3 regions of the Aliiroseovarius sp. xm-d-517 genome follow, and region 2 is predicted to be linked to each of the others. Evidence: riboswitches for the same ligand, from Rfam matches in the RefSeq annotation. Region 2 holds a riboswitch; each other region holds the start of a gene.
The links. Region 2 has a riboswitch for cobalamin ahead of XMD517_RS15460 (DUF4198 domain-containing protein). Riboswitches for the same ligand answer to the same signal wherever they lie in the genome.
Positions count from the first base shown of each region.

Region 1: it holds a riboswitch for cobalamin, as region 2 does, so the genes downstream of both, XMD517_RS00120 (DUF1636 family protein) here and XMD517_RS15460 (DUF4198 domain-containing protein) in region 2, are expected to answer to the same signal.
Region 3: it holds a riboswitch for cobalamin, as region 2 does, so the genes downstream of both, bluB (5,6-dimethylbenzimidazole synthase) here and XMD517_RS15460 (DUF4198 domain-containing protein) in region 2, are expected to answer to the same signal.

Region 1 covers NZ_WBXT01000001.1:17,135-24,589, reverse strand. The annotation lists gene XMD517_RS00125 (Ppx/GppA family phosphatase) at 1-418, shown strand, start outside; cobalamin riboswitch at 554-766, shown strand; gene XMD517_RS00120 (DUF1636 family protein) at 858-1,289, shown strand; gene XMD517_RS00115 (hypothetical protein) at 1,317-1,730, opposite strand; gene XMD517_RS00110 (endonuclease/exonuclease/phosphatase family protein) at 1,777-2,793, opposite strand; gene XMD517_RS00105 (molecular chaperone DjiA) at 2,797-3,483, opposite strand; gene nhaA (Na+/H+ antiporter NhaA) at 3,674-4,879, shown strand; gene XMD517_RS00095 (VOC family protein) at 4,976-5,647, opposite strand; gene scpA (methylmalonyl-CoA mutase) at 5,728-7,455, opposite strand, start outside.
Region 2 covers NZ_WBXT01000002.1:69,007-76,461, forward strand. The annotation lists gene XMD517_RS15450 (cobalt ABC transporter permease) at 1-340, opposite strand, end outside; gene cbiM (cobalt transporter CbiM) at 337-954, opposite strand; gene XMD517_RS15460 (DUF4198 domain-containing protein) at 992-1,789, opposite strand; cobalamin riboswitch at 1,939-2,163, opposite strand; gene pssA (CDP-diacylglycerol--serine O-phosphatidyltransferase) at 2,360-3,094, opposite strand; gene XMD517_RS15470 (phosphatidylserine decarboxylase) at 3,087-3,779, opposite strand; gene XMD517_RS15475 (BadF/BadG/BcrA/BcrD ATPase family protein) at 3,951-4,850, shown strand; gene nagA (N-acetylglucosamine-6-phosphate deacetylase) at 4,847-5,965, shown strand; gene XMD517_RS15485 (PhoX family phosphatase) at 6,087-7,455, opposite strand, start outside.
Region 3 covers NZ_WBXT01000001.1:2,919,623-2,927,077, reverse strand. The annotation lists gene XMD517_RS13975 (DMT family transporter) at 1-122, opposite strand, end outside; gene XMD517_RS13970 (cytochrome c) at 320-928, shown strand; cobalamin riboswitch at 1,027-1,231, shown strand; gene bluB (5,6-dimethylbenzimidazole synthase) at 1,279-2,073, shown strand; gene XMD517_RS13960 (DUF4375 domain-containing protein) at 2,311-3,468, shown strand; gene XMD517_RS13955 (YebC/PmpR family DNA-binding transcriptional regulator) at 3,720-4,460, opposite strand; gene XMD517_RS13950 (Lrp/AsnC family transcriptional regulator) at 4,763-5,215, opposite strand; gene XMD517_RS13945 (LysE family translocator) at 5,316-5,927, shown strand; gene XMD517_RS13940 (SLC13 family permease) at 6,001-7,455, shown strand, end outside.

The DNA.
Region 1 (7,455 bases), on a different contig from region 2:
GCATGATGTGAGCTGGCGCGCCCATCCCGACTATCGTCACGAAGTCTGTTTCGACAACGCCACCCGCGCCAATCTCGGGGGGCTCACCCATGAAGAACGGGTGTTTCTCGGCCTGTCCCTGCTGCACCGCTATAAAAACAGCCGCCAGGGATCGCGATTTGAAAACCTGTTTGAAATACTCGGCGAAAAGGACCTGATCCGGGCCGAGGTTCTGGGCAAGGCCATGCGCTTTGGCGCCATGTTCGCGGTGGATGGGCCACAGGACAAGGCAGAGCTGAAATGGTATCCCAAGAAACGCGAGTTGCATTTGCACCTGGCCGCAGAGGCCCGTGATCTTTTCGGCGAGGTTGCCGAGAGCAGGTTTGACGCGCTCTGTGTGGCCCTTGACGCCACCTCAAACGTCAAAACTCTGCGCTGAGCCTTCACTTTTTCTTGCTGAAAATACCTCGGGGTGAGGCCGCCAGGCCGAGGGGCAGCGCCCCTGCCCCCGTTCTTGTCCCTGTTCATGCCCCTCCCCTCCTGCGCTTCTCGCTTGACACCGGCCCCGTCCTGCGTCACCCATTTCTCAGATGGTTCCCGGATCTTTCGACCAGAAAGCCCCGGATGAAAAGGGAATGTGGTGCGGTCGCAAATAGGCCAATTCCACAACTGCCCCCGCAACTGTAAGCGGCGAGCTGTTTTGAAAAACCACTGGGCACGCCCCGGGAAGGATCAGAACCGCCACGACCCGCAAGTCAGGAGACCTGCCATCTGATGAAACTCAACCCGGGCGGGGTGCCCCGGCAGGAGGATCGCAGGCGGCCAGAATGCCCCCTCTTCCCCCCGCCCCATCCCGCATCTTACGCGCGGAGGGCGTCATGTACCGGACACAGATGCAGACGGTGGGACAGACCACAACAACCACACCGACCCGGACGGGGCAGCAGCTTGTTCTCTGCACCCCCTGCCCCCATACCGGCCAGATTTGCACCGCAGGTCATGCCATGATGGTCCAGCTTCAACAGGCCATCACCGCCGCACGCGACAGTATCGAGGACGGGTTTGAAATCTCGGGCCATGCTGAAATGGGGGGCTGTGGCCGAACCTGCCTCGTGGCCTATCATGCCACCCGCAGCGAAACACATGTTTTCGGGGATGTGGAAGAAGGTGAGGACATCTCTGCCCTGCTCGAATACGCGCGCAACAATCACGAGGCATTGAACCGCGGCACGACACCGCTTTCCCCCAGCGGCCTGAAGCGCACCCCTGGTTGCGTCATGGCCATGCGCCGGGGGGCGGCCCTATCCTGACCGTCAGGCCAGGCCTTCGTGCGGGTCCTAAAGATCCGTTCCCCCGTCCGGCGCAGCAGCTTCGGGCGGGACAGGCGGCTGTGGCGATTTACGCCGCAAGATAATGTCACCATTGGGAAGCACTTCCGGCGGGTGATAGGCAGACAGATCCCCCATTTCCGCCATCAGATCCTGCCAGCCGTCCTGCAATTGCCTGGCCCAGTTTTCGGCCATGCCCTCGGCCAGCCCGTCACGCATCGGGGACATTTCCTGCGCCAGCCCGTCCAGCAGCATCTGCAAGCCGCGCGACATCATTTCCGCGCCGTCTTCCAGCTTTGGATCCCCCTCGGAGGACGACGGAGGAGACGGCTGGGGGGATTGGGGTTGGCCCGTTTCAGCCAGCCCCGGGGAGGACAAGGCAACAAGCCCTGCCAGCAAGGTGGGGTTCAGGATCTGTTTCATAGGGAAAATATGGGGCGCAGATATCGGTATTTCCAGTGCGCAAGCGTCAAAGATCAATATCCAGCGTGACCGGAAAGTGATCCGAGGCAGTCAACAGCGCCTCGCGCAGGGCCTCAGCCCGATAACAGAGCGGGTCGTCAAACGGGTGCCAGATGCGCCAGACCGGGTCAAACCCGCGCAGGTCCTCGGAAATCATGATATAGTCGAGAAGCGCCTGCAAATATCGTTTCTGGCTCGCAATATAAAACCGGGCAGAGCTGATGCGGGCTGCCGACGGGCGCGCCAAAAAGCGTGCGGCATGTGGGTCATACAGGCAGGGGCCATCGCCCTCGCCCATTACAATTTCCACCCCTGACCGGCCAAACAGCTTTTCATATTCATCAAGCCCCGGACCATCATTGAAATCCCCCAGCACAATCACCTGTTCCCCCGCTTCAAGAAGCTGGTCCACCCGTTGCCGGATCCAGATACATTGCGCCATCTGCTTGCGGCGGTTTTCAATGCTGATACGGATCGCCTCTTCCGCATTGCGGGCGCCATGCGGGGCTTTCGACTTCACATGCACCCCGATCAGGCGCAGTTTCTGCCCGTTTTTCCGCAGCGTCAGCGCCACTTCCAGCGGGGGTTTGGAAAACACAACCGGATCGGGATTGGCGTCCACATCCAGATCGAGATGAAAGGCACCGTCAAAGCGCGGCGCAAACTGGCCCTGTGCCGCCCCCCAAGGATCATGCGTTGCCTCAAACTGGTCCGGGTCATATAAGAGCGCGATTTCCTGCTGGGTGTCATTTGCAAATCCGATCAGGGCCTTACGTGCCCGCAAACCAAAAATCCGCGCAAAATTTTCCAGAGCTTTCACGGTCGAACGGCGGCGATTTTCATCTGGGGCTTCGACCACCATGATCAGGTCGGCCTCAAGCAATTTGAACACCACCCCGGCCGCTTTGAGCTGCGCCCGCCGTGTCACGCCCCTCCTTGTGGCCAGTTCCTCATCCGCAATCGGGCGCCCCGTATCATCAAACAGCGTGTTGAACCATTCGACATTATAGGTGGCGATACGCATGGGTCAGATGCCCCCCTGACGTGCATTGATCTCTTCCCAGGCGCGGTTCACAGCAATCAGCCGCTTTTCCGCCAGCTTGATCGCCTCTTCCGGCACCCCCCGCGCCACCATCACATCGGGATGGCTGTCACGCACGGCCTGACGCCAGACCTTGCGAATTTCACGGATCGGCATGTCCTTGGGCACCCCCAGCACCTGATAGGGGCACGCTTCGGCGTCCGGCACGAACCGCGCCCGCAACGCAAAGAACTTCTCTTCGGGGATGCCAAAAATGCGCGCCACATGAAGCAGGAATTCATTTTCGTTAGGGTGGTATTCCCCATCTGCCAGCGCAATGAAAAACAACCCTTCCATGAGGTCGAAAAGCGCCGGGTCGGCTGGTCCGAACATATCGGCAATCCGCTGGGCATAGAGGTCAAACCCGGCCACATCGGTGCGCGCGAGATTGAACACTCTGGCTGCCTGCTTTTCCTCTCCGCGCGGGATGGTAAACACTTCTCGAAAGGCGGACACCTCGTCTCGCGTCACCAACCCATCCGCCTTGGCCATCTTGGCCCCCAGCGCAATCACCGCGATGGCAAAACCGGCTGAACGTTCAGGCGGCGTGCGCAAATGGGCAAACACGTCAGACAGGCTTTCGCCCTTGGCCAGCGCGGACAGCGCATCAGATATGCGGGACCAGATCGACATGGCACCTTCCTACACGCTCCTGCCCGCAATAACGAGCAGAAAGACGGGGCCAGTCATGATGCAAATCATGTGGCAAATCATGCAGATCGGCTTCGGTGCTTTTCTTCAAGCAATCAGACTGTCCGGGCCTTGAACCCGGGCGGTTTGATCTTATCTGAAAGTGAATGTGACAAAAACGATCAGGGATACAATGCTCACCCGCTTTCTTGACAAATTCTTCCGCCATGATGCCGCTGGTGGCATCCTTCTGATGCTGTCGGCAGTTGCCGCGCTGATCGCAGCAAACTCACCCGCGGCAGACGCTTTTGCCAGTATATTCGACGCGAAGTTTTCTGTTTTGCTCAACGGAGAGGGCCTGTCGAAACCGCTTCTTCTGTGGGTCAATGACGGGTTGATGGCGATCTTTTTCTTCCTGATCGGGTTGGAACTGAAGCGGGAGATCCTGGAAGGAAAGCTGAAAAACCCGCGCGACGTGGTGCTTCCGGGCATGGCGGCGCTGGGTGGGATGCTGGTGCCTGCGGTGATTTATGCCGCCATCAACTGGTCCAACCCCGCCACGCTGGGTGGCTGGGCCATTCCCGCGGCCACGGATATTGCCTTTGCGCTTGGGGTTCTGGCGCTGCTCGGCAAGCGCGCACCGGCGGCGCTCAAGGTATTTCTGCTGACCCTGGCCATTCTGGACGACCTTGGTGCGATCATTGTGATTGCGCTGTTTTACACGGCTGAACTCAAGGCCTCTTACCTGATTTATGCCCTTGTGCCGCTGGTTCTGATGGGATGGCTGAACATGAAACGCGTGCACCGGGTTGCGCCCATTCTGATGCTGGGGGTTGTGCTGTGGGTGCTGGTGCTGAAATCCGGGGTGCATGCAACACTGGCAGGTGTGGCCACGGCGTTTTTCATCCCGTTGACGGATAAATGGGGCAAATCCCCCCTGCACGCCTTGGAACATGCGCTGACGCCTTACGTGTTTTTCCTGATCGTGCCGATTTTTGCCTTTGCCAATGCCGGGGTGAGCTTTGAGGGAATGTCGCTTGCAGCCCTGCTCGCCCCCGTGCCTTTGGGTATTGCGGCCGGGCTGGTTCTGGGCAAGCAGGTTGGTGTCTTTGGCCTGACCTGGCTGACGGTCAAGACCGGTCGTGCCGCGCTGCCCCATGGGGTGGGCTGGCAGCATGTCTATGGCATCTCGGCACTGGCTGGCATCGGCTTTACCATGTCGCTCTTCATCGGCGGGCTGAGCTTTTCGGACCCTGCTTTGATGAATGATGTGCGGCTTGGGGTTCTGCTGGCCTCTGCCCTATCTGCGGTGATCGGATTTTCTGTGCTTTATGCAGCAGGAAACCCGGCAGATGAGCGTGGCCACAAGCCTCTGCGTTCGGAGAAGGCCCAGAGTTAGAGCGTTTCGAAAGAACTCCGACTGGGCACAGCTCTGTGCCCAGACCTCCCTCAAAGCACCACAGCCCGGGGGCGACGGCCGAGGAGATCCCGGCGGTTAGAGTTGCACCATGCCCCCCGGGGTGTCGATCCACGCGGACAGTCCGGGCGCACCGGAATGCAGCGTGATCCGCTTGTCGATCACCAACGGGGCCAGCGCCACCGAAAGCGCTTCGGCCTCGGGATGGGTGATCTCCAGCGCGGCCAGACGCAATCCGTGATCGGGCAAGGCAGCGGCGGGGCCTGCTGTCTGCCAGCTCAGCAAACCGGGGGCACAGCCCGCAAAGGGCAGACGCCCATCTTCGGGCACGGCCATCTGCCAGCGATAGGTGCCACGCTCCAGTTCTAACACATCCCCGATGCCCTCAGGCGCCCGGTGCAGCGCCTCTTCAATCTCAGGCACCCGCACCACCCAATTGGTCAGCCGGGCATCGCCGGTAAAATAATCAAGGTCAAACCAGCGGGCATGGTTTGGCCGCGCGGCGTCCGGGTCAATGGCGATCACTTCAAGGTAGATATCAGGACCAAGCGACAACAGCCGGTTATGCGTGCCCATCAACGGGTGCTGCCCGCCGCCTGCCATTGGCACCCCAAGTGTTGCCTGAATGAATTCCACCCCTTCAGCCAGGGTGGCAGAGGCAATGACAAGGTGGTCGATCGTGCCCAGCGCCATGGAATAGTCTCCGATTGGTTCCGGGATGAGGCTGGCGGGAAATGCCGCCAGCTTCAAGGATTTTGTGCCGCTCCGACGTGACAATGACGGGGGCGTTGCCGTGGGAGCGGGAGGACACCCGCCCCTCACCGCGCAGTTTAGCTGCGAACCTCACGCACGATTTGCAGCACTTTTTCAGCAGCTTCCGGGATGTTGGTGCCCGGGCCGAAGATGGCTTTCACACCACTTTCATAAAGGAAATCATAATCTTGCTGCGGAATAACACCGCCGCAGATCACGATGATATCCTCGGCACCCTGCTCTTTCAAAGCCTGCACCAACTGCGGCGCCAGCGTCTTGTGACCCGCAGCCTGCGACGAAATACCGACGATATGCACGTCATTGTCAATGGCGTCCTGAGCCGCCTCGTCCGGGGTCTGGAACAGCGGGCCCACGTCGACGTCAAAGCCGATATCGGCAAAGGCGGTGGCGATCACCTTGGCGCCACGGTCATGCCCGTCCTGCCCCATTTTCACCACCAGCATACGCGGGCGGCGGCCTTCGGCCTCAGCGAAGTCTTCGACCGATTTCTGGATCTGGGCAAAGCCTTCATCGCCCTCATATGCGGCGCCATAGACACCGGCGAGGGTTTTCACTTCGGCGCGGTGGCGGCCAAATTCTTTTTCCATTGCCATGCTGATCTCTCCGACTGAGGCGCGGGCGCGGGCCGCTTCAACGGCGGCCTCGAGCAGATTGCCACCTTCTTTCGAACGGCGGGTCAGCTCATCAAGGGCAGCCTGACAGGCGGCCTCATCACGGGTTGCGCGGATGTTTTCAAGGCGGGCAATCTGGCTGTCACGCACGGCCATATTGTCCACGTCGAGGATTTCGATCTCGTCTTCCTGGGCAAGCTTATACTTGTTCACGCCAACGATGACTTCGTCACCCTTGTCGATCATCGCCTGACGCTTGGCGGCCGATTCCTCGATCCGCAGTTTCGGCATCCCCGAGGCCACGGCCTTGGTCATGCCGCCCATTTCCTCGACCTCTTCCATCAGGGCCCAGGCCTTGTTGATCAGCTCATCCGTCAGGCTTTCCACATAGTAGGAGCCCGCCAGCGGGTCGACCACATTGGTGATGCCGGTCTCTTCCTGCAAGATGATCTGGGTGTTACGGGCAATGCGTGCCGAGAAGTCGGTGGGCAGGGCAATCGCCTCATCCAACGCGTTAGTGTGCAGTGACTGGGTGCCACCCAACGCTGCCGACATCGCCTCATACGCGGTGCGGATCACGTTGTTATAGGGGTCTTGTTCCTGCAAGCTGACGCCCGAGGTCTGGCAGTGGGTGCGCAGCATTTTGGAGCGCTCGGACTTGGCGCCGAACTCGGTCATCACACGGTGCCACAGGGTCCGTGCGGCGCGCAGTTTGGCCGCTTCCATGAAGAAGTTCATGCCGATGGCGAAGAAGAACGACAGGCGGCCCGCGAATTTATCCACGTCCATGCCCGCCTCGATCGCGGCACGCACATATTCACGACCATCCGCCAGCGTGTAGGCCAGTTCCTGCACCAGGTTCGCACCGGCCTCTTGCATGTGATAGCCAGAGATCGAAATCGAGTTAAACTTCGGCATCTCGTTCGAGGTGTATTCGATGATGTCCGAGATGATCCGCATCGACGGCTCAGGCGGATAGATATAGGTGTTGCGCACCATGAATTCTTTCAGAATGTCGTTCTGAATGGTGCCCGCCAGCAGCGATTTGTCATGGCCCTGTTCCTGGCCGGCCACGATGAAACTCGCAAGGATCGGGATCACGGCCCCGTTCATGGTCATCGAGACGGAGACTTTGTCGAGCGGGATGCCGTCAAACAGGATCTTCATGTCCTC
Region 2 (7,455 bases):
CCATCAGCTCTGCCACTTCCGCGCCGGGCATGATCACCTCGGCCACATGACCCGCCCCCAGATCGCCCCGGAACACATGGGTGACCGGCTGGGCCGGTGTGAACAGAAAGAACCCGTCCGCATCGGTTGTGGTTTCCCCGATCTTGGTGCCCGCCTCGTCAAACACCTCAATCAGCAGATCAGCGGCCATGTCGCCGTTGGAAAACCCGACCTCGCCCTCGATATTCGATCCTGACGGAAAGACGGCGGAAATCACGTTATGGGCATAAGCCGGCAGGACCGGCAGCGCCAGAAGCGCGGTCAGAAAGAAGGCCCGGATCATGTGGATCATGTGGATCATGTCAGCCCTCCTTTCACATCCATGAACAGTTCAGGTTTGACACGGCGGGCCAGGAAAATGGCGGCCCCGGACAACAGCGCCTCGATCACCATCACCGGGATATGGGCAAAAAACACCAGCTTTGCGGCGGGCAGGAATTCATCCCCGGTCAGCGCGAGGGAAATCGCCACGGCGATGGTGGTGGCCGCAATGGCCATGCCCCCGCCGATGCCGCCCCAGATCGCGCCCTGACGCGGCGAGCCCCGCGCCACAAGCGGCCGAAACGCCAGCCCGACCAGCACCGCAGGCAGCGCGATATTCACCGCATTCACCCCCAGTACGGTCAGACCGCCAAACCCAAAGAACACCGCCTGCAGCAACAGCCCGACAAACAGGGCCGGAAAGGCGGCCCAGCCCAGCACAAGCCCGGCCAGCCCGTTCAGGATCAAATGGACCGAACTGGGCCCGATCGGCACATGGATCAGCGAGGCCACAAAGAAGCTCGCCGATAACACACCCGCCGCGGGGATACGTTCAAGGGTGAGATCCTTCAGGCCCATGGCAAGCCCGCCAATGGCCAGGACCGCCCCGCCAATCACCACCGGGTTGGACAGGGCGCCATCTACGATATGCATCCTGCCCCCTCCCCTTTTTGACTGCGGAGTGCGCGTGTCATTTCAGATCCTCCGCCCGGATCCACAACACGGCATCCTGGCTCAGCTCCTTGCCTTCATGTTCCGTCTCGGGCCCGGTTCCAAGGGCCGCAAACCCCCAATAGCCAGCTTTCGGAATGCCGAAGGTAAAGACGCCATTGGCATCGGTCAGCGCAACGATGGACCCTCCGGCCATTGGCTGAACGGTGCTGCCGGAGGTCGCGAACCGCTCCAGATCCGGTTCGGCCGCCATATATTCGATTTCGATCTCGGCGCCGGCAACGGGCTTCCCTTCGGACAGGACCTGCCCCGAGAAGGTCGAGCCGGTGATCACGTTATACGGCTTGTTGAGCGGCAGGATCTCGGTCGGCAGACCCACCGGCTGATCCCAGTCGGTGGGCAGCGTGTTGCGGTTCAGAACAACCTTGGCGATCTGCTGGATATAGATGTCTTCGCTTTGCTCATAATAGGGGGCGGGCACCGTCACCACCACGTAATCGCCCGAGCGTTTGACCGGCACGCTGGCCCGGTAGGCGGCGGCCTCGTTCGAGGCCCCTTTGAAGGTCGCAGGCTCCAGACGATCCATCAGGTCGGTCTTTTCGCCATTATGCACCATGAAAAATTCCTGCGGCTGGCCCATATCCATGGCGTGCCCGTTCTCCATCGGGTGCCAGAAGATCAGCCCCATCGGCACGTCCCCCGGACGTTCGATCAACGCATCCTTGGTATAGTTCAGCTGGAAATGCGCAAAGGCCGTGACCGGCAGCAATGCGGGAAGGGAAATGGCCAGTGCTTTGGCCAGAAAGGTCGTTTTCATATCGTCCTCATTCGACAGTGCGGACACGTCTTTCGCGCGCCCTGCAAGCAGGAATGAACAACGGGGAGTTGGCACGGTGGGTCCGGTTTTCATTCTGGGACCGCCGGGCCAGACGCTCACCCCGGCGTCCGGTTGGAAATGGGCAAGGTCTCCCTGGCCCAGTGTCCGGCAGGTCTCCTGACTCGCGGGTCAAAGCTTGGCTGGCCTTCCCGAGGCGCCTTTCGGCGGCTTCCCAGTGGCATGTTCAGCGTCGCTCACCGCTCACAGTTGCGGGGGCAGTCACGGAATTGGCGCCTGTTGGCTACACCTCACCGTATTCCCTATTGCTACCGCGGAGCCTCTGCTCGCGCGGAACCGATCACAGGGTCTGAATGTCAGATCAAGGCCCCGGATGTCAAGGCGCAGCGCCGCTTTCCACAGGTCGCAATCCGGCGACAGTCGGTCGCGCATTTACGCAAGCCGCTGAATTCAAACGAATTCGGAAGGTGAAGAAAAGCGACCCCAAAGGCAACAGCGCAGATCCGCGGCGAATCATCTGGCTCAGGACACAGCCTCTGGACACGGCGATTGTCAGTGGCGCAGCATCCGCAGCGCCCCGAGGGCCACCAGAACCAGATAGGCCACACTGCACAGCAGGAGCGTCAACCAGATATAGGTTACAAAGGCCGCCCCGAACACGCCCACAGCGACCAGCACGTATTTCACATGCTCCCGATGTACCCGCGTGGTTTTGAACGACGGGGTCGGAATGCGGCTGATCAGCAGGAACGCCACCAGCATCAGGTACAGCACCGTGATCCCATCCGGCAGAGGGCCCGACTGCACAAACACCCGGTCCAGATAGATCGGCACCAAGGCCAGAAGCGCACCCGCAGGCGCGGGCACCCCCACGAAATGCGCCGAGCTGCCGCCCTGTTCGGATTTGTTGCCCACATTGAACCGCGCCAGACGGATCAGGCAGCAGATCGCAAAGGTCAGCGCCGCCAGCCATCCCAGCGAACGCAGATCCTGTAGCCCCCAGAAATAAAGAATGAATGCAGGCGCCACGCCGAAATTCAGGAAATCGGCCAGGCTGTCCAGCTCGGCCCCCATTTCGGACTGCCCATTGACCAGCCGCGCCATCCGGCCGTCCAGACCATCCAGCACTGCCGCCAGCAAGATAAACCCAACCGCCCAGCTGACATGGCCCTGAATGGCAAACCGGATCGCGGTCATCCCCGCACAGACCGCCGCCACGGTCATCACATTCGGCACCAATTGGATCAGGGCAACCTTGCGGGGCGCCTTTTGGGGGTCATCAAGCATCGGGGCTGCCGCCTGCGTCCGACGCGTCGGTCAGCTCTGCAATCAGCGTTTCACCCGCGATCATGGTCTGGCCCAGACGCACCATCGGCTCGACCCCTTCCGGCAGATAGACATCCAGACGAGAGCCAAAGCGGATCAGGCCGAACCGCTCCCCAAGCCCCAGACGCTGCCCCTCGCCGGTGAAACAGACAATGCGGCGCGCCACGAGACCCGCGATCTGCACCACGGCAATGTCGCGCCCGTCCGGCATTTCTATCCGCAGGCTGTTGCGCTCATTATCCTTGCTGGCCTTATCGAGCGAGGCGTTGAAGAACTTGCCCGGGCGATAGGCGATCTTGATGATCTTGCCGCCCACCGGCATCCGGTTCACATGGCAGTTGAAGACCGACATGAACACGCTGACGCGGGTCAGCGGCTTGTCTTCCATCCCCAGTTCCGTCGGGGGCACCGCCGGTTCGATCAGCGACACCACCCCGTCCGCCGGGCTGATGATCACATCATCGCGCACCGGCGACATGCGTTCGGGATCGCGGAAGAAGTAGTAACACCAGACGGTCAGCCCGACCCCGATCCAGCCAAGCGGCTCCCACAGCAAAAACAGCACCACGGTGATCGCGGCAAAAATGGCAACAAACCGACGCCCCTCGGGATGCATCGGTTTGACGAAGGTAGACATCATATTCACGGCAGGTTTTCCGATCAAAAAAGTTCGCCCCAAAATACGCAGCGCGATTGGGAAAGCAAGCGACATCACCCGCGCCCGCCTTTGGAGCGGCGCCTGCACTCCGGCAAGACCTTGCAATCAGTCCGAGTTTGGCCTGTTCTTTTGCCCTCATCTGCGCTTTACAGTTTGACCATGACATCAATTTTCGCCCCCTCATCCCCCTGCCCCCCGCACCCGGTCATTGCCGTGGATGGCGGCGGCACCAAATGCCGGATGGTGCTGGAGAGCGGCCCCACCCGACATGACGTCGAAGGCGGGTCGGTGAATGTGAACTCCGATTTCGAGGGCGCGATGGCCGAGATCAGGCGCTGTCTGGATCTGCTGTCGCAACGCTCCGGCCAACCGGCGGACCAGCTGGCCGCCCTGCCCAGCTATCTCGGGCTGGCCGGGATCATCAGCCCGGCGCAGATCCCCGCGATCCATGCCGCCCTGCCCTTTTCGCGCGTCAAGATCGAAGATGACCAGCCCGCCGCGCTTAAAGGCGTGCTGGGGGACGAGGACGGGTATCTTGCCCATTGCGGCACCGGATCTTTCGTCGCGTCCCAGATCAGGGGAAAGATGCGCTTTATCGGCGGGTGGGGCGCGGTTCTGGGCGATCCGGCCTCGGCAATGTGGGTGGGGCGGACGGCGCTCAGCTATAGTCTGGATGTGGTGGATGGGCTGCGCGCCCCCTCAGACCTTGCCAGTCATTTCCTTGATCAGTTTGCCGACCCCCTTGGCATCCTGCGCTTTGCCGCCGGGGCCTCACCCGCTGATTTCGGGCAACTGGCCCGGGCCGTGACCCGATTTGCCGAAGAGGGTGACGCTCTGGCGCTGGCGGTGATGGAGGCCGGGGCGGATGCAATTGCCGACCGGTTGATCCGAATGGGCTGGCAGCAGGGCCAGCCGCTCTGCCTGACCGGTGGGATCGGACCGGAATTTGCCGCCTATCTGCCCGACCGGATGCAACAGAGCCTGATCGCGCCCAAAGCCACGCCGCTTGAGGGCGCGCTGGCGCTGGCACATCTTTTTGCTGCGGAGGGTCAGCCATGACCGCTGCCACGCTGCGCGTCTCGGGCGGGCCGATCTTTGACGGCACCCAGCTGCGGATGGGCCATATGGCCCTGTTTGTGAACGGGGCGCTGCAAACGCTCCTGCCCGAGGATGGGACCAGACCGGATATCGACCTTGGCGGGGATATCCTGTCGCCGGGCTATGCGGATCTGCAGGTCAATGGCGGCGGCGGGGTGATGCTGGGGGACGCCCCTGATATCGACACCCTGCGCCTCATGTCCAAAGCGCACCGCCAGCTTGGCGTGGCGCAATTCCTGCCCACGCTGATCACGGATCGGCCCGAAACCACCCGCGCCACCATCACCGCCGTGCAACAGGCCATCCATGCACAACTGCCCGGCATTGCCGGATTGCATCTGGAAGGCCCGCACCTGTCACTGGCCCGCAAAGGCGCCCATGACGCCGCCCTGATCCGGGCCATGACCGAGGCCGATCTGGACATGCTCATCGCCGCCGCACAGGCCCTCCCCCTGCTGAAAGTCACAATCGCCCCGGAAAACGTCACCCCCGAACAGGTTCGCGAGCTGGCCCAGGCCGGGGTTCTGGTCTCACTTGGTCATACCGATGCAGATTTCGACACCTGCCTGCGTTATGTCGAAGCAGGGGCACGCTGCGTCACCCATCTGTTCAACGCGATGAGCCCACTGACCAGCCGCGCGCCGGGCTGCGTGGGCGCAGCCCTCAGCGACGGGCGGCTCTGGGCCGGGGTGATCGCGGACGGGATCCATGTGCACCCGCAGGTATTGCGCACGGCCTGGGCCGCCAAATCTGGCCCCGGTGAGATTTTCCTCGTCTCCGACGCAATGGCCGTGGCGGGAAGCGACCGGACAGGGTTTGATCTGAACGGACGCCGGATCACGCGGGATCAGGGTCGGCTGACGCTGGCGGATGGCACGCTTGCCGGGGCCGATCTGGACCTGACCCGCGCCATTCAGGTGATGGTTGAGGAGGTCGGCCTGCCGATGGCTGCGGCCCTGCGCGCCGCCACCTCTGCGCCACGGGCGCTCGCGGGGCTTGCACCCCCAACAGCCGCAAAGGATTTCATCCGCCTCAGCCCGGACCTGCGCACGCTGCGCTGGCTGTCAGAAAAATGAACCCACCCCCGGCCCGTTCAACCAGTCTGGGCGAAACCGGCCGGGGGTGGATCTGTCTTGCGGGGCTTTCAACGCACCCGTTTGCGCCGTTTCCGCGCAGATCAGCCCAAGTGACCCCGGATCAACCGAGGCGCCCGTTATCCTCGCGTTTCACCGCAATGACAGATGAGCGTGGCAGGCCGGTTTCCGCAGGCCAGGATCCGCCCGGATGCTGGATCCCGACAAAAGCGGTGCGCCGGTCCGATGACCAGCACAGCCCGGTCACTTCGCTGCCTTTCGGCCCGGTCATAAAGCGCGCAATCTCTCCGGTCAGAGGATCGCCCACCAGCATCTGGTTGTTGCCCATCCCGGCATAATCACCTTCGTTGCTGTCCTTGCCATCGGTCTGAATCCACAGAAGGCCGCTGTCATCAAACGCCATCCCGTCCGGCGAGTTGAACAGGTTGCCCTCGGTGATATTCGCGGATCCGCCATAGATATTGTCATAAAGCGTGGGATTGCCCGCCATCACATAAAGGTCCCAGTCGAACCGGTCAGAGGCGTGATCGTCCTGATGCGGACGCCAGCGCAGGATCTGGCCGTAATGGTTGGTTTCACGCGGGTTCGGCCCGTTGACCGATGTGTCATCCCCACCGGCATTGGGCTTTACCCCCCGGTTCTTGTTATTGGTCAGCGCGCAATAAACCTCGGTTGCAACCGGGTTTGCGGCCACCCATTCGGGACGGTCCATGGTGGTGGCCCCCACGGCCGAACCTGCTTCGCGCGCAAAGATCAGCACTTCGGCCAGGCTCTCCATGCCGGTGGTTTCCGGGGTCAGGGCCAGCCATTCCCCGGTACCGTCATCGTGGAACTTCGCCACGAAAAGCGTCCCGTCATCCAGCAACCCCTCGGTGGAGCCGCCCGGCTGATACCGGCCATGGGACACGAAACGATACAGGAACTCGCCGCGTTCATCATCGCCCATATAGACCACAACCTGCCCGGAGGGCGCCAGCACCACCTCAGCGTTTTCATGTTTGAACCGGCCAAGGCCCGTGTGTTTCACCGGCATGCTGTTGGGGTCGGTCGGGTCAATCTCGACGATCCAGCCCGCCCGGTTGGGTTCATTCGGGGTCTTCGACGTGTCAAACCGCGCATCCCATTTGTGATAGTCATAGCCCCAGCCATCCGCACCGATCCCGTAACGCTGGAAACCGCGCGGCAGCGGGTCGGCCTCACCGGCGGTGGACCCGAAATAGCCGTTGAAGTTTTCCTCGCAGGTCAGATAGGTCCCCCACGGGGTCTTGCCAGAGCCGCAATTGTTCAGCGTGCCCAGCGAGCGGGTGCCGGTCGGATCCGCCTCGGTTTGCAACAGGGCGTGACCCGCCGCAGGCCCCACCAGTTTCATCGGTGAGTTATGGGTGATCCGGCGGTTGAACGGGCTGTCCACAACCACCTGCCAGCCTTCCGACCCTTCGGCCAGTTCCATCACCGTCACGCCCTGAAGGTTC
Region 3 (7,455 bases), on a different contig from region 2:
TTCACCATTGCATTCATCGCCACAAACATCAGCCCCGCGGCCAGCATCCACAGGATGCCGGACAGGGCCCTGTTTGGCGGTCGGTTTGGCGCCGGGTTGGGGGTGGGGCTGCTGCGCGTCATGGGGGGACATGATCGGATTGCACCCGGCTTGGCAAGGGAAACCCGCGCGGCCACCTTCGCCGCCACCCCTCCCGTGCCCCTTCCCGCGCGCCCTGTGCATTGGTGTGGCAATTTGCGACCTGCCCCCGGCCGGTCCGGGCGCTATGTTTGCATCACCCCGCGCCGCCTGCGCGCAAAACCTGCCAACAGGAGCCACCATGCGTCTGATGCCTTTCCTCTTGACCGCGTTCACGCTCGCCACATCGCCACTCTGGGCCGAGGACACCACGGATATCACCGAGCTGCGCAATGATGTCTGTTCGCATTGCCATGGTGCAGAGGGTGAGGCGTCGAGCCGGATGTATCCGCGCCTCGCCGCGCAGAACCGCGACTATATCGAGAAACAGCTGCGCAATTTCCGCGACGGCACGCGGGAAAGCGACATCATGAACGGCATGGCCGAAAACCTGTCAGATGCGCAGATCACGGCACTGGCGCAATATTACTCGGCGCAGCCGCCGCTCAAACACCGGGTGCGCTCGTCGAAACAGGCGCTGGAGGCGGTGGGCTATTACATCTATCACGAGGGCAATGAGTATACCAAAATCCCGCCCTGCGCCGATTGCCACGGGGAATTTGCAGCAGGCGATGCCTCCCTGCCACGGCTGGCCGGCCAGCACCGCCATTACGTGGTGGAACAGCTGATGGCGTTTGAGGATCGCTCGCGCACAAATGACAGCGCGATCATGCATTCGGTGGCCAAGAACCTGACCGAGCTGGAGATCAACGCGGTTGCGCTTTATGTCAGTGGTCTGGTCGAGGAGTGATCCGCCGCCACGGCGTTTTCGCGGCACATCTGGTCGAAAAACGGATTGCCTGCGGAGCGCGGGCTTCCTACAACTGACCCGCCGGGGTGGCCCCGGCACACATCATTTTCAGGTGCTGCTGATGCGGCCGACCGCGCAAGGGGTTGGCGACTGAAGCGGAGAATCGGGAAGGCAGTGCAACCCTGCCACGTGCCCAACGCTGTAAAGGGGACTGGCCGCAACGATCCACTGGAGCTTGCTCTGGGAAGGACGCGGTCGGGAGGAACCTGAGTCAGAAGACCGGCCTGAAAATCATACTGCGCCGTGTGGACAACGGGGCAAGGGCATCCATCAAGGGGAATGATATGGATATGGCCAACCCACAAACATCTTTTGACAATTGTTTTGACACGGCAGAGCGCGAGGCGCTTTACAAGACCATCTTTACCCGGCGCGATGTGCGCGGACAGTTCCGCCCCGATCCGATCCCGGATGACGTGCTGACCCGCGTGCTGATGGCCGCGCATTACGCGCCTTCGGTGGGGTTCATGCAGCCTTGGAATTTTGTCGTGATCCGTGAGGACGACACCAAGCGCAAGGTCCATGATTTGTTCGAAACCGCCCATGGGGAAGCGGCAGAGATGTTCGAAGGCGCCAACCGCGACACCTATCGCTGGTTGAAACTGGAAGGGATCCTGGAAAGCCCGGTCAATATCTGCATCACCTGCGACAAGGACCGCGCCGGGCCTGTGGTGATCGGGCGCACCCATGAACCGGTTATGGATGTCTATAGCAGCGTCTGCGCGGTGCAGAACCTGTGGCTGGCAGCGCGCGCCGAAGGGCTGGGGCTTGGCTGGGTCAGTATTCTGGACCACACCCGCCTGCGTGAGGTGCTCAATATTCCCGACCGCGTGGTCCCCGTGGCCTATCTGTGCCTTGGCTATGTGTCACATTTCTTTGACCGGCCCGAGCTGCAATCCGCGGGCTGGCGTCCGCGTCTGCCGCTGGAGGAGCTGGTGAATTTCGAGCGTTTCGGGCAGGGGTCGGAAGATCCCGACGCGGTCGCGCTTCTGGAGCAGATCAGGCAGACCCAGCACAGGCTTGAAGACGGCGGGTATTCAGGGGATTTCGCACAGGCCACCTGTGACGCCTCACCAGAAACCTGACGCTCTGGCTTTGCCCGGAATGCACGCAAACTGTTGAAGTGGCGTCTTTTGGCGCCACTTCATGCCTCAGATCAAATACGCATTGCGGGCGTGTGTTATGCCAAAGGGGGTATTGGTTCCCAAATATCCCCGATTTCTTCGCGGCAGCGTCAGTTTATTTCTACCATCAACACGTCTTGCACGTTAGCATTTCATCTTAATTTTCTAATTCATCACTTCATTTAGGATAGCAATCAGATGTTTCGCTATTTTTCTAAATTCTTCCACCGCAGACACGATATTTTTGTTCCTGCCTCTGTGGTTGCCCAAGATGCAAAGGACTATGCCCTCGTTGGATCAGTGGTCAGCTGGGTAAACGCCGCCCGCAATCGAGGTGCCTACACCGCAGATGAGATCGCAAAGGAAGCTCCGCAGGTTTACAATGCCGACTACTATTACTCTCAAGTATGCAATGGAGGTCATTCTCAGTTCCGGCACAACTCCAAGATGGACCCGATGACGCTGGCTCATGCGCAGAACGGGTTGAAGAGTGCAGGCTTGACGGAGTTGGCCGAATGTCTTGCCGCGCTGGTTAAAGCGCCAGAGATGGAAAAGTCTGCGTTGGACGCACTTGATGCTCGGTTTTTCGCAGCGCATGCTAACTATCACTCAATGATCAACGCATGGCTTCTGCCTCGTGTGCGGGTGGTGCCGGATGCGGTGTACACTGCAAAGTTGGAACAATTCCTGAAACCAGATAGCGTCCGCAGTCAACGTGTTCGAGATCGTGAAGCACTCCGCTTGCAGGCCCTGATCGAGAACACTCAACTGGCGGGTTTTGCCCACGCCATACTGTCCATGACGGGACAGCAACTCATTGGTGTGCGGCCGGGCCATTTCGCAAGTATTCTCGGCCTACAGACCGTGATCTGGGGAATTGCGGTGCGAACAGAGCAGGGGAAGGAAGCTATCCTAAACGGAATGGAAGTGGCCAACCGGCTCCTCGTCGCCCCGGAAATAAAGAATAGGTCAATTGAGACAGAGGAGCAGCTCATTGCATTGATTAAGTCCGGCTACGGGTTGAGCAAAGAAACGAAAGAAACGATAGAAGAGAGCTGCCGCCAAGCACATAATGAACGTCTGGGGGTGATCGCAGCGCTTTTGCTCGAAAGGGTACCTGACTTTTCTCCTCAAGAGGTCACTGCACTCCACCTTCTTCTTGACAATGTGTCTTCGAATAACGGGCACAATATTGTGGTCCACAATCGAGGTGATCGCGGGCATTTCGTCATACTTATTGATCGCTCCCAGGCGCGGATATTAAACGTTACTGAACAGTCTATTGTAGTCCGAATGTCCAATCGTGGTCTAAAAAAAGCTCTTCGGCAATTCGACGCCCGAACTGGTGCCCGCTAACTTGATTGCCGACGAAGGCCGATCAACGCTGGAAACGGGCGCCAGGACACGCGGGTGATTAAAAGCTGTCATTTGTAAGACATGCAGCATCCATTAAATTGGGTTCTTTCAGAACCTTCGCACAATAGGCATGAAGGACAGGTATGTGCGGTGCGCTTAACAACGCCATACCCGCTTCCTGCAAGGATACTGCCCCAAAACAAAAAAACCCCGACCAATGGCCGGGGTTTTCATCTTTGATCTGAGGCGGCTTAGAGCTGCGCCAGCACCTCGTCCGAGGCTTCGAAATTGGTGGTGACGCGCTGCACGTCATCGTCATCTTCAAGCGCGTCCACCAGTTTCATCAGCTTCTGCATGCTCTCCAGATCCAGCTCGGTGGTGATGTTCGGCTGCCAGATCAGCTTGGTCGATTCCGTCTCGCCCAGCGCGGCCTCCAGCGCGGTGGCCACTTCGTTCAGGTCGGTATCGGCGCAGGTGATGCGGTGGTTTTCCTCATCGCTTTCGCAATCCTCGGCCCCGGCTTCAATCGCCGCTTCCATCACGGTGTCAGCGTCCCCCACCGAGGCGGGATAGATCACTTCGCCCTTGCGGTCGAACATGAAACCGACCGAGCCGGTTTCGCCCAGGTTGCCGCCGTTTTTCGAAAAGGTCGAGCGCACGGTCGACGCGGTGCGGTTCTTGTTGTCGGTCATCGCCTCGACAATCACCGCCACACCGTTGGGCCCATAGCCTTCATAGCGGATTTCGTCGTAATTCTCGGCCTCGCCACCGATCGCCTTCTTGATCGCGCGGTCAATTACATCCTTCGGCACCGATTGCGACTTGGCTTCCTTGACGGCCATGCGCAGGCGCGGGTTCTTGTCCGGGTCCGGGTCGCCCATCTTGGCGGCCACGGTGATTTCCTTGGCAAGCTTGGAAAAGAGTTTCGAGCGGGCGGCGTCCTGGCGACCTTTGCGGTGTTGGATATTTGCCCATTTTGAGTGGCCAGCCATGGTGATCTCCGTAAATCATTGCATGCGTGTATCAGTTGACGCGTTCAATACCCTATCGGGGTGAGAAGGGGCAAGGGGGGCTTTCGCTCACACTCAAGCCCGCTATCGGTGGCCTCGCGATGCTCGGGTCAGGGGCGCTGCCCCTCGGACTGCGTCCTCACCCCGGGATATTTCTGACCAGAAAATGAAATTACGGCTTTTTTCTTGTTCCAAATATCCCCGCCGGAGGCACAGGATGATTTGAAGGTTTGAGCCACTCACGAGCCTGTCAACTGAAGGGCGCGACGGTGGAGAGCCGCCAGTCACGCCCGCTCATCCTTGGGGGAGCCCATCACCACATGGGTCACGATCTGCTGCACCTGTGGCAGCGTGCCCAGCTTTTCGGTGTGAAAGAGCTTGTAGCTCGCAAGATCCTCGGTCTCGACCCTGAGCAGATATTCCACAGTGCCGGTGATATTGTGACACTCGCGCACCTCGTCATACCGGGTCATGGCCCGTTCAAACGCATCCTGTGCTGCCTTGGTATGGGTGTTCAGCCCCACGGTCACATAGGCGGCAAATCCGTGGCCCATCGCCGCCGGGTCCAGCACGGCGCGATAGCCCTTGATCACCCCTGCCCGTTCCAGTTCCTGCACCCGGCGCAGGCAGGCCGAGGGCGACAGGCCCACGCGATCGGCAAGCTCGGTATTGGGCAGGCGCCCGTCGCGGGATAGTTCGCGCAATATCTTGCGGTTGATCTGGTCAAAACTCGTCATTGATTGTGAAGATAGCGGTAAAATGCACAATTTTGCAATTCCAAAGCGCCTGAATTGCCCAACACTTGAGAGGACAACAGGATGCCCACGGGTTAGCTCCATGACACTTGACCTCTTCACTGCCTTCCTCGCCTTTGCCTTCGTGTCCTCGATCACGCCGGGGCCGAACAACCTGATGCTGATGTCCTCCGGGGCGAATTTCGGCTTTCACCGCACCATCCCGCATATGCTGGGCATTGGCATCGGTTTCACCGTGATGATTGTGCTGGTGGGCGCGGGGCTGATGCAGGTGTTTGACGCGGTTCCGGTGAGCTACACGGTGCTGAAGGGGCTGTCGGTCGCCTATCTTCTGTGGCTTGCCTGGAAAATCGCACATGCTGGCGCCCCAGGTAAAGGAGCGGGACAGGGGCCGGGACAGGCGGGTGGCACCCCGATGACATTTCTGCAGGCTGCGGCCTTTCAGTGGGTCAATCCCAAGGCCTGGGCCATGGCGCTGACGGCGATTTCAGCCTATGCGCCGGATCGGACCTTGCAGGCGGTGCTGGTGGTGGCGCTGATTTTCGGCGCGGTGAACCTGCCCTCCGTGTCGGTCTGGACCCTGCTCGGCCAGCAGATCCGCCGCGTCCTGACCAACCCGGCCCGCCTTACCGCCTTCAACGTGACCATGGCAGCCCTTCTGGTGGCATCGCTTTATCCGGTGCTGTTTGGCTAACCTGCCGACCCGACGCGCATTTTCCCCGTGGTCAGAACTTCCCCCCGAGGTCAATGCACAGTATCCCTAAAGCATGACCACAGATCAGATCATTCTCTTTTCGCTTTTCGCCGCCGTCTTTGCCCTGCTGTTATGGGGCCGGTTCCGCTATGACCTCGTGGCTTTTGCCGCCCTGATGCTGGGGGTGGTGCTGGGGGTGGTGCCCACCAAGGATGCCTTTTCCGGCTTTGGCCACCCGGCCACGCTGGTGGTGGCGCTGGTGCTTGTGGTTTCGGCCGGGCTGGTGCGCTCGGGCGCTGTGTTCCTGATCACCCGCACGCTGGTGGATGCAAGCCGCTCGCTGGGGGCGCATATCACGCTGATGGGCGCGGTTGGCGGGGTGCTGTCGGCGTTCATGAACAACGTGGCGGCCCTTGCGCTGTTGATGCCCGTGGACATGCAGACGGCGCGAAAGGCGGGGCGCGCGCCGGGCCTGTCTTTGATGCCTTTGTCCTTTGCCACGATCCTTGGCGGCATGGTCACGCTGATCGGCACTCCACCAAATATCATCATCGCGTCCATTCGTGGCGACGCCATGGGTGAGCCATTTCACATGTTCGATTTTGCCCCGGTGGGGGGCGTGACCGCGCTGGCCGGGCTGATCTTCGTGGCACTTGTCGGCTGGCGCCTGATCCCACAACCCGCCAGCAGCGAGGCCGCCCGCGATCCAATGGCGGACGCAGGGAACTATGTCGCGGAACTGACCGTGCCGGAAGACAGCAAACATATCGGCAAACGCCTGAAAGAGCTGCTGGAGGCGGCCGAGAAAAACGACGTCGCCATCCTTGGCCTGGTGCGGGACGGCAAGCGCCGCTATGGCACCCAGCGCAACACGATGCTGGCGGCGGGGGATGCGCTTGTGCTTGAGGCCCGCCCCGAGGCGCTGGATGAATTTCGCACCGCCCTTGGCCTGGCCTTTGCCGAGGAGGCGCGGCAAGAGAAGCTGACCGCCGAAGGGGCGGGGCTTTCGAAAATCGAAGTCGTGGTGCCGGAAACCGCCCGCATTGCCAGAAAAACCGCTCAGGCCATCGGGCTGGGCTGGCGGCGCAGCACGGTCTTGATGGGAATTTCGCGCGCGGGCAAACAGATCACCAAACAGGTGCGCAAGACCGAGATCATGCCGGGCGACATCCTGCTCCTGCTTGTGCCCGCAGGCAAAGAGGCGGATGTGATCGAATGGCTGGGCTGCCTGCCGCTGGCGGAACGTGGCCTGACCGTGACGCAGGATGAAAAGGTCTGGTGGGCCATTGGCCTGTTTGCGGGTGCGGTTGCAGCGGCAAGCTTCGGGCTGGTTTACCTGCCGGTGGCGCTCGGGCTGGTGGTGATTGGCTATGTGCTGATGAAAATCCTGCCCCTTGCGGATATCTATGACCATATCGAATGGCCCGTCGTCGTGTTGCTGGGCTCCATGATCCCACTGGGCGCCGCGCTGGAAACATCCGGCGGGACCGAGCTGATCGCCGGAACATTGGTGGGGATCACGCAGGGC